DNA from 2 places in the Paenibacillus dendritiformis genome. Region 2 is predicted to be linked to the other one. Evidence: riboswitches for the same ligand, from Rfam matches in the RefSeq annotation. Region 2 holds a riboswitch; the other holds the start of a gene.
The links. Region 2 has a riboswitch for magnesium ahead of mgtE (magnesium transporter). Riboswitches for the same ligand answer to the same signal wherever they lie in the genome.
Positions count from the first base shown of each region.

Region 1: another riboswitch for magnesium. It lies ahead of L6439_RS29875 (cation-transporting P-type ATPase); the one in region 2 lies ahead of mgtE (magnesium transporter).

Region 1 covers NZ_AP025344.1:2,899,514-2,904,181, reverse strand. Annotated here, with positions in the region: gene L6439_RS12695 (barstar family protein) at 242-517, opposite strand; gene L6439_RS12690 (ribonuclease domain-containing protein) at 534-965, opposite strand; gene L6439_RS12685 (hypothetical protein) at 1,210-1,437, shown strand; M-box (ykoK) riboswitch at 1,511-1,680, shown strand; gene L6439_RS29875 (cation-transporting P-type ATPase) at 1,979-2,368, shown strand; partial or broken gene L6439_RS29870 (P-type ATPase actuator domain-containing protein) at 2,362-2,565, shown strand; gene L6439_RS29865 (HAD-IC family P-type ATPase) at 2,711-3,223, shown strand; gene L6439_RS29860 (HAD family hydrolase) at 3,247-3,771, shown strand; gene L6439_RS29855 (HAD-IC family P-type ATPase) at 3,759-3,983, shown strand; gene L6439_RS29850 (cation transporting ATPase C-terminal domain-containing protein) at 3,985-4,584, shown strand.
Region 2 covers NZ_AP025344.1:5,277,968-5,282,635, reverse strand. Annotated here, with positions in the region: gene mgtE (magnesium transporter) at 1-1,294, opposite strand, end outside; M-box (ykoK) riboswitch at 1,679-1,853, opposite strand; gene ftsW (putative lipid II flippase FtsW) at 2,036-3,145, shown strand; gene L6439_RS23445 (FtsW/RodA/SpoVE family cell cycle protein) at 3,186-4,337, shown strand; gene L6439_RS23440 (5-formyltetrahydrofolate cyclo-ligase) at 4,631-4,668, shown strand, end outside.

The DNA.
Region 1 (4,668 bases), 2.4 Mb from region 2:
GGCGCTTACAAACGGCCCTTTCTTGGCCTGCCTCGCTGCAGCTCGTGTTTTCGCGGTTATCCTACTTCGGCGGGAGAGCGTCCTCTCTTCGCGGGAACATCGGGCTTCATTGGACCGCTCCCGGCTCCCGAAATGCACAAAAAAACCGTCTCCTCACAAATGGTTGCGGCGATGCCTCCATCTGGTCCAGAAACGGTTTCTTTATCTGTTTGGACGGCCCACGGCCCTTCCGTCCGTCTATTCAAGCTGTGACGACAAACGAAAATCCTTCGATGTCCTCGGCCGCCTCCTCGAACAACTCCAGCAGCTTGCGGCCGTACTCGCCCAATCTTTGCTCGCTTGCCTCATAATCGAGCCAGGTGACCGTTAGCGGCAGCTCGACATACCCGGTCAGACAATCCCAGAGCGCATCCAGGTTGCGGCCGTAATGCTCCGGCAATTCCAGCGCTTCCTGCAGGAACGCATGGAGCTGTTCCTTGCTCTCGATGGAGCTCCCCTCCAAGACGACATTGCGCACGGAGCGTCCCCCTTTCTCATTCTATCGGTTCGAACGTCTCATAGTGGTCTTCGGTCTTATAGATCAGTCCGTCGTTGGAAAACACAATTCTGTCCTTTCCACGATGGCCCTTCGTATAGTTGATATCCGCTTCATACCAGATTCTGCCCTTTTTCTTGGGCAGCTTCCCTTCCCGGTTGCGAAATATGTCGCCGCCGATGCTTTTGCCTGGAGCTGCCTCGTGCAGATTGCCTTGGCGGGCATCCCAGCCCAACCTCCTCGCTTCCTCCTTGGTGATGAAGTTATCCGGCAATTGCTTGTGCGCCTTGATATAGCTCGCAACCTCTTCGAAGCCGGTCAGCTCCTGCTTGCCCGAATCCGGAATGGCGGACGGCTTGCTGTCCAGACCGCAGCCGGCCAGCAGCAGCAGGCTCAATAGAAAGACCAGTACGGATTTGATGACTTTCAACGATGTCTACCTCGCTTCGCTCTTCGTAGAGCAGGAGGCTTCATGAATGCACTTCCTGCCCTCTCGCTGTAGTATCATATATCTTGGCCCTATTTTCAAGCCTTTGCCTTGCGAATGCCTCTCTCATTCCGCATCTAACAAATTCTAGGTCACTATCTGCGGGTAGAATGTCCAATCAAGGCCAAAACGCCTTGCATATGATGCCATTAGGTTCGACACTAATGAGAGAGAGGAGCTGAGACTCATGTCTCATGGATGCAAAGGCGAAGAATTTTGCCCGACAAAAGCGGTGTTCGATCCGCCGCAATATATCTTCAACAAAATGTATCATCCACAGAAGGTCGAAGTCATCCACCCGATCGAGATCATTAATCAACATTTCTGCGTGCCGGTATTCAAGCATGTGTTTCCCGTAAAAGAGAAGGATGTATTTTGCTCCAGCGCAAAAAAACGGAGAAGAGCAAGAAGATAATAAATATTTCCATTCCGCTCCTTATCATTGACAAACGGATGAGACCAGGCATATGATAACAACGTAAATTTCATCAATTCCTCGTTAGGTGAGGCTCCTATACAAACATAGGCCACTGCCCGGAAATATCGAAAGATACCAATGGGTAGAACAGGAACTGCCGGATTAAGGCTTTTCTTAAGGTGGCTAAGAGCGGACGCTCTTTACGTTGTATAGTGCTAAAACTGGACTAGGGGGAGCAAGCGCCGTTATCTCTATTTCTGCGTGTATTCAACCCTCTAGCTCAGCTGGAGGGTTTTTTATTGACTATCAAAGGGGGGAATATGTCCATGGACAGTGGACCGAGCAGCTATCAGCCGCATAGGCGCCAACATCCTGCACTGAGGAAGAGCCGTCTGCTCGCCGCTCTTCAAGCGATACCCGACTTATTATATTCCCCCGAAAAAAATCGATGGCGGCGGGTTTATTTAAGTATGCGTATGTGACTTGAACGGCATCGGTATACGGTTCCGGCTCCCTCTGGATACAGGGGGAGCTTTTTATGTTGATGTTCAGAACGAATCGATACCGTGGGGATTCCTTCCGAGATGACCTGCGAGAGGAGGATTTGACAATGGCACGTATAACGAAGCGCAAAAACGATCTGGCGCAAAAAATCACGCACCGCCTCATTCAGGCATCCATCTCGCTGCAAGAAGATGTTCTGGAAGAATGGAACACCCGCCCTCAAGGTCTGACCGAAGCCGAAGCGAAGGCGCGGCTTGAGCATTACGGCAAAAATCTGGCAGTTCGCGGCAAGCCGCCTGCTTGGTATATTCAACTGCTGTCGTGCTTCGCCAACCCATTTATTTTGATACTGCTTTTCCTGGGGCCTTTTCCTGCATCGCGGACCAGGATATCCAAGCCGTTCTCATCATCGCAACGATGGTAACCGTCAGTGTCATCATTACGTTCACCCAGGAATTCCGCTCGGCGCGCACGGCCGAGAAGCTGTCGGCCCTGGTCCGGACGACTACCTCGGTATGCCGGCAGGGACGCCGCCAGGAGATCGACAATGAGCTGGTTCCCGGGGATATTATCCGCTTGTCCGCCGGGGACCTGGTTCTGGCTGACGCGAGGCTGATCGCCGCCAAAGATGTGTATGCCGGCGAATCCGCCCTGACGGGCGAGGCGCTGCCTGTCGAAAAATTCGACACGCTCCCGGAGGGCATATCCCGGCTGGCGATCGCGCGCCGAGCCTGCGAATGCGCTTGGGCTGACGAATATATGCTACATGGGTACGAGCATCATCAGCGGCTCGGCGACGGCCGTCGTTGTCGCCACCGGTTCGGAGACTTATTTCGGTTCCATGGCCAGCCAGCTGACGGGCAAAGCCCCGTTCACCAGCTTCGATCTCGGCGTGAAGAGCATCACCTATCTGCTGATCCGCTTCATGCTGATCATGGTTCCGGTCATTTTTTTGGTCAGCGGATTCACGAAGGGCGATTGGTGGGACGCCCTCTTGTTCGGCCTGTCGGTAGCGGTCGGATTGACGCCGGAGATGCTGCCTGTCGTCGTGGCCGGGAATCTCGCCAAGGGAGCGGCGGCGATGGCCCGCAACAAAGTCGTCGTGAAACGCCTGCACGAGATCCAGAATCTTGGCGCCATGGATATTCTGTGCACGGACAAAACGGGAACGTTGACGGAAGACCGGATTATTTTGGAGGAGCATCTTGACATCAATGGCAATCCGGACAAAAGCGTACTGGATTATGCCTGCTTAACAGCTATCATCAGACCGGCCTGACCAATCTGCTCGATGCCGCCATCTTGCAGCATACCGAGCATTCCCACATGATCGACCGCTATGCGAAGCTTGATGAGATTCCATTCGACTTCAACCGGCGCCGGATGTCTGTCGTCCTCCGCGAGCCCGAAGGTGACCATCTGCTCGTATGCAAGGGCGCGGTGGAAGAATTGCTTGACATCTGCACGCATGTCTACGAGCAGGGCCAGATCGTCCCGTTCACTTCCGCACGCGCAGCCAAGGCGCAGCGCCTCGCCCGCGAGATGAACGAGGACGGATTGCGCGTGCTGGCCGTCGCGGTGAAGCGGACCCCTTCCCGCGATGAACCTTACGGCATCCCGGATGAACAGAATCTTGCGCTTGTCGGCATCCTCGCCTTCCTTGATCCGCCGAAGCCTTCCGCCAAGAAGGCTATCCGGGCGCTGGCAGACCATGGGGTAAATGTGAAAGTGATCACGGGAGACAATGCGGCCGTCGCCTGCAAAGTATGCAGGATGTCGGGCTCCGCACCGAGGCGGTTCTGCTTGGAGACGCCGTGGACGCCCTGACGGATCAGCGGCTGGCCGAGATCGCGGAGTTGACCACCGTGTTCGCCAAGATCAATCCGCTGCAAAAAGCGCGAATCGTTCGCGTCCTCAAAAGCAGAGGCCATACGGTCGGGTTCATGGGCGACGGAATCAATGACGCCGTGCCGCTGAAAGAAGCGGATGTCGGCATTTCTGTCGATACCGCTGTCGATATCGCCAAGGAAGTATATTAAAATGACCGCGAGTTCCAATTTCGGCAATATGTTCAGCGTTCTGGCCGCCAGCGCCTTCCTTCCCTTCCTGCCGATGCTGCCGATTCATCTGCTGCTGCAAAATCTGTTTTTTGATATTTCCCAGCTCTCGATTCCGTGGGACACAGTGGATAAAGCGTATTTGCGGAAGCCTCAAAAATGGAATGCCAAGTCAATCAGCAGATTTATGGTGTTCATCGGCCCGATCAGCTCGCTGTTCGATATTACGACATATGCCTTGCTGTGGTACGTCTTCGCGGCCAATTCCGCAGACCAGCAAGCTTTGTTCCATTCCGGCTGGTTCATCGAGGGCTTGCTGTCGCAGACGCTGATCGTTCATATGATCCGCACCGGGAAAATACCCTTTGTCCAAAGCATGGCCAGCACTCCCGTGCTCGTGTTGACGGGACTGGTCATGGCATGCGGAATCGCGCTTCCTTATACCGGAATGGGCGCCGCCATCGGCCTGGTGCCGCTGCCGCTGTCGTTCTTCCCGTGGCTTATCGCGACGTTGCTCTGTTATTGCGCGCTGACCCAGACGATCAAGACCTGGTATATCCGCAAATTCGGGGAGTGGCTGTGAACTCCACAAAAATTGCTTGACTTCCGCGGTAACATCGAGCTGCCCGCATCATACGATGTGGGTAATCATCGATGGAAGGAGATT
Region 2 (4,668 bases):
TGATGAGCCCGGTGCCGTCCACCAGAGTGGTAATGAACGGTCCGGAGACGACGGCCGGATCGACTCTAAGCTTGTGCAGGACCAGCGGCAGCACCGCCGCGATAAGAGAGGCCCAGATCACGATGAAAATCGCCGTGACGGCAACGACGCTTCCGATATCAAAGCCTACGCCGAGCAGCTGGGCGCGAAGAAACGTGGCTGCGCCCATACAGAGTCCGAGAATGAGACCGGTCGCCACCTCTTTGCGAACGACTCTGAATATATCCTTCGGCTTCACTTCCCCGAGCGCCAGAGCGCGAACGAGAGTCGTTACGGTCTGGGTTCCCGTATTGCCGCCCGTCCCGACCAGCAATGGGATAAAGAATGCGAGCGCGATGACTTCCGACAGCGTATCTTCAAAGTAGCGCAGCACATTCCCCGTATAGGCCTCGGCTACGAATAGGACAAGCAGCCATGCGATTCGCTTGCGAAATAGCTTCCAGAAGGAATTTTTAAAGTACGGTACTTCTAAGGGCTGGCTTCCGCCCATTTTCTGAAAATCTTCCGTCGCTTCTTCATGGATAACGTCAATTAAATCATCGACGGTGATTATCCCGATCATTCGCTGCTCCTCGCTTACGACGGGAAGAGCCACCAGATCATAGTTGGATAAAATCGTCGCAACCTCCCGCTGGTCCATCCGGGCGGACACCGAGACGAAATCCTTGAGCATGATTTCCTCCAGCTTGGCGCCGGCCTTGGCGAGGATCGCCTGCTTGAGCGACACGATCCCGACCAGCTTGCCGTTATTGTCCAGCACATAGAAGTACGATACCATTTCCGCGTCTTGCCCAACCTTGCGGACATGCTGCAGCGTATGCTCCACCGTCCAATAATTCCGGACCGCAATATAATCTACCGTAGCCAGGCTCCCGGCCGACTCCGGCGGGTATTGCATCAGAGCGCTGATTTTCTCCCGGTAATCGGCAGGCAGCAGCTCCAATAATGTTCCGGCTTGATGTGGATGGATGGCCAGCAGCAGATCGGCCACTTTATCGCTGGACATCTCATTGAGCATGGAAGCGGCTGTCTCCTTGGTCCCGCGGTCTAAAATTCGGTACTGCAATTCGGGATCGGCATATTCCAAAATTTCCGCCCCCAAGGCAGCCGGAAGCTTGGCAATAAATTGAATTTGCTCGCTTTCCTCAAGTTCTATTAACATCTCGGCCAAATCATAAGGTTGGAACCGGGCGAGGAACTCATTGAGGCCATCCCGCTTTTGTTCGGCCAGTCTATCTTTCAAATCTTGAATCATCCATTTTTGAACCATGTTTATTCCTCCTATCGCAAACATCCTTCCGCGTATGATTGCTTGCTCTCCATTCGGCAAGCAGACACAAAAAAGCTCTCCCTGCGCCTAGGAGAGCTTGTAGTTCCTGTTCTTCATTACACTCACTGCTTACATCTATGCATGCTTAAATACACCTGCCCCGGTACCGGGCAGCGTGATGAATGCAGCATGAATCACAAGTAAGGGTAAAGAGAACCTCATTCTCCCTCTTCGCAAGATTATGAACTTGATTCGATGACGGATTACTGGAACTACTATCCATTGAGTGTTCTCCCCCCTTTGCAGAATAAACTAAAAACCCTCCAGGAGTCCTAGAGGGTTCGATGAATGCACGCAAATATAGAACATTCCCGCGCCCCCTAGTTGAGTTTTAGCACTATGCAACGTAAAGAGAAGCCTTCTTCCCTTAGCCACGTTAAGAAAAGCCTTAATCCGGCAATTCCTGTTCTACCCATGGGCATCTTTCGATATTTCTGGGCAGTGGCCTATGTTTGCATAGGAGCCTCACCTAACAAGGTCTTTATGACATTGTCAACCTTAACACCGGCTGTGGATGTTGTCAACCTCCAGGGAACAACTTTAACCTTTTCATAACCTCTTTTGGGGGAGGAGTCCATACACTGGAGTAGTGTCTGGGGATCAGTGAGGCATGATTTTCGATCACGCTAACGTTTTAATAATGGAGGATGCTCGAGGTGAGTTCATTTGAAGCAAACGATCAAAGGCCGGCCGGACTTTCTGCTCCTTTTTGTGACCTTGCTGCTGGTTCTGTTCGGATTGGCGATGATATACAGCGCAAGCTCGGCCGTGGTCAGTCTCAAATATGAAAATCCGTCCTATTATGCGTCAAAGCAAATGTTGTTCGCTCTCATCGGACTTGCCGCTATGTTTGTGTTCATGAATATTCCGTTTCGAAAATGGAGCAAGGCCGCCCCCTTCTTGTTGTTGCTCTCGATCGTGCTGCTTGCGCTCGTCCCTTATTACGGCATCAAGGTGAATGGCGCCACGCGATGGTTCAATGTGGGCGGGATGCGGTTCCAGCCGGCCGAGTTCGCGAAGCTATCCTTAATCATCTACCTGTCGCATATGATCAGCAAAAAGGGAGAACGGATTCGCTTATTTTCCGGGGGATTGCTGCCCATTCTCACGGTCATTGGCGTCATGCTGCTTCTAATTATGCTGCAGCCGGATTTTGGTTCGGTCATGATCATTTCGATTCTGTCAATGACCATTATTATTATCGGCGGGGCGGATATGCGTCATATCGCGATGCTTGGCGGGGGTTTTGGGGTGCTGTTGGTCATTCTTGCCTTCAGCCGCAGCTACCGGTATCAACGGATTATGTCGTTTTTGAATCCGTTCGATGATCCGGAAGGAGCCGGCTATCAATTGATTCAGTCTTTGATCGCGCTGGCACACGGAGGAGTGACCGGAACAGGATACGGCCAGAGCGTGCAGAAGCTTTTTTATTTGCCGGAAGCGCACACCGATTTTATTTTTGCCGTCATCGGAGAGGAATTCGGATTTGTGGGCGGATTACTGCTTTTATTTTGTTTTTTTCTTTTCTTTTGGCGGGGCCTTATGGCGGCGCTTCGCAGCGATGAGCCCTTCGGGATTATGCTCGGAACAGGCATCATTACCATGATATTTGCCCAATTCGCGTTCAATCTGGGGGCGGTGACCGGGGCGATGCCGATCAAGGGCGTGCCGCTTCCGTTCATCAGCTATGGAGGCTCTTCTCTCTTGTTATGCATGGCGAGCGCCGGCATTCTGTTAAATATTTCGCGCGATAATGATCGGAGACAGCGCGAATAGGCACGCCTTCTTACCTAATCTGCGAACTAGAGGTACTCACATGATGTTTTATATTCGCAAGCTCAAAAAATTGGACAAGCCGACGCTCCTTGTGCTGCTCGGTCTGATGATTCTAGGGACGGTCGCCGTAGATCAAGCCACTTCCGGCACGAATCTCGACGGCCTATACAAGTACAGCCTTGTCTTTTTCGTTCTCTTCCTTATCCCCATGCTGCTGATCGCCATGCTCGACTACTCGATATTCACAGGCGCCGCCGCTTATATTTTATATGGAATCGGGCTTGCCCTGCTTCTCTTCGTGATGTTCACCGGAGAAAATATTAACGGAGCGGTCCGCTGGATAAGAATCGGAGGCTTCCAGCTTCAGCCCTCTGAACTGGTTAAAATCGCTGCCGTGCTTGTCACCTGCAATCTGCTGCAAAAGCGATCCGGCAACAAGCTCCGGTTCCTTCAGGATTTGCTTCCGATTGGCGCCGTGTTCTTCGTTCCGGCCTTCCTCGTGATGAAGCAGCCGGATTTGGGCACGGCGCTCGTGTTCGTCGCCGTCCTGCCCGTCATGCTGTGGGTGGGGAATATCCGCGTCTTGCATATGCTGCTGCTGCTGGCGTCGATGGGCTTGCCGGTCGGGGGCGTTTGCTGGCTGTATTTTGCGAATTATGACATTCTGGCCACCCTGTTGAAGCCCCATCAATTGTCCAGAATCGAGACGTTTCTTGAACCCGGACTCGATCCGGATAAATCGTGGCATGTCAATAACGCCATGAACGCGATCGGCTCGGGTCAAATGAGCGGAAATTCCGGCTTCTACGTTGAACGCGGCTACATACCGTACGCCTATTCGGATTCCATCTACGTGGTCATTGGCGAGAAATTCGGATTTATCGGATCCTCGATTCTGTTGCTATTCTTTTATTTGCTTATATTCCGCATGCTGTTTATCGCCCGCGAGAGCCGGGAGCTGGCCGGTTCCTATCTCGTTGTCGGCTTGGCCGGCATGCTGCTGTTCCAGATCTTCGTCAACATTGGGATGCATATCGGCCTGTTGCCGCTGACCGGCATTTCGCTACCGTTCATCAGTTACGGGGGCAGTTCCCTGCTGGCGAATATGCTGTCCATCGGGCTGGTGCTGAGCGTCCATGTTCACAAGGATGACATCTCGATAGCGGCAGAGACTGACGGCCTGATGAGATAGATAAGGACGTGCCCGATTAGGTGAATTGGAGCATGACGAGTCATCCCTCTGCGCGCTGCGCAGGGGTTTTCGCATTGCTTGAGCTATCGTTCTATTCGCGCATATGAACGGGAAGAACGTGCGGCATGGCGTTTGCCGCCAAAAATGGGCCGGATGGTGGCGCTAACGGGGGAAGGATGGTAAACTAAGGTTGAAAATAATGAAAAATGAATGAAAATTGAGTACATAGCATATAAACTGGCCTGCGGAATTCCGATACAACTTCAGGGCCGTAATAGAAAGGGGCGGTAACGTTGACGGCAGCGGAGGAGAAGCGAATGCTTCGTCTGCA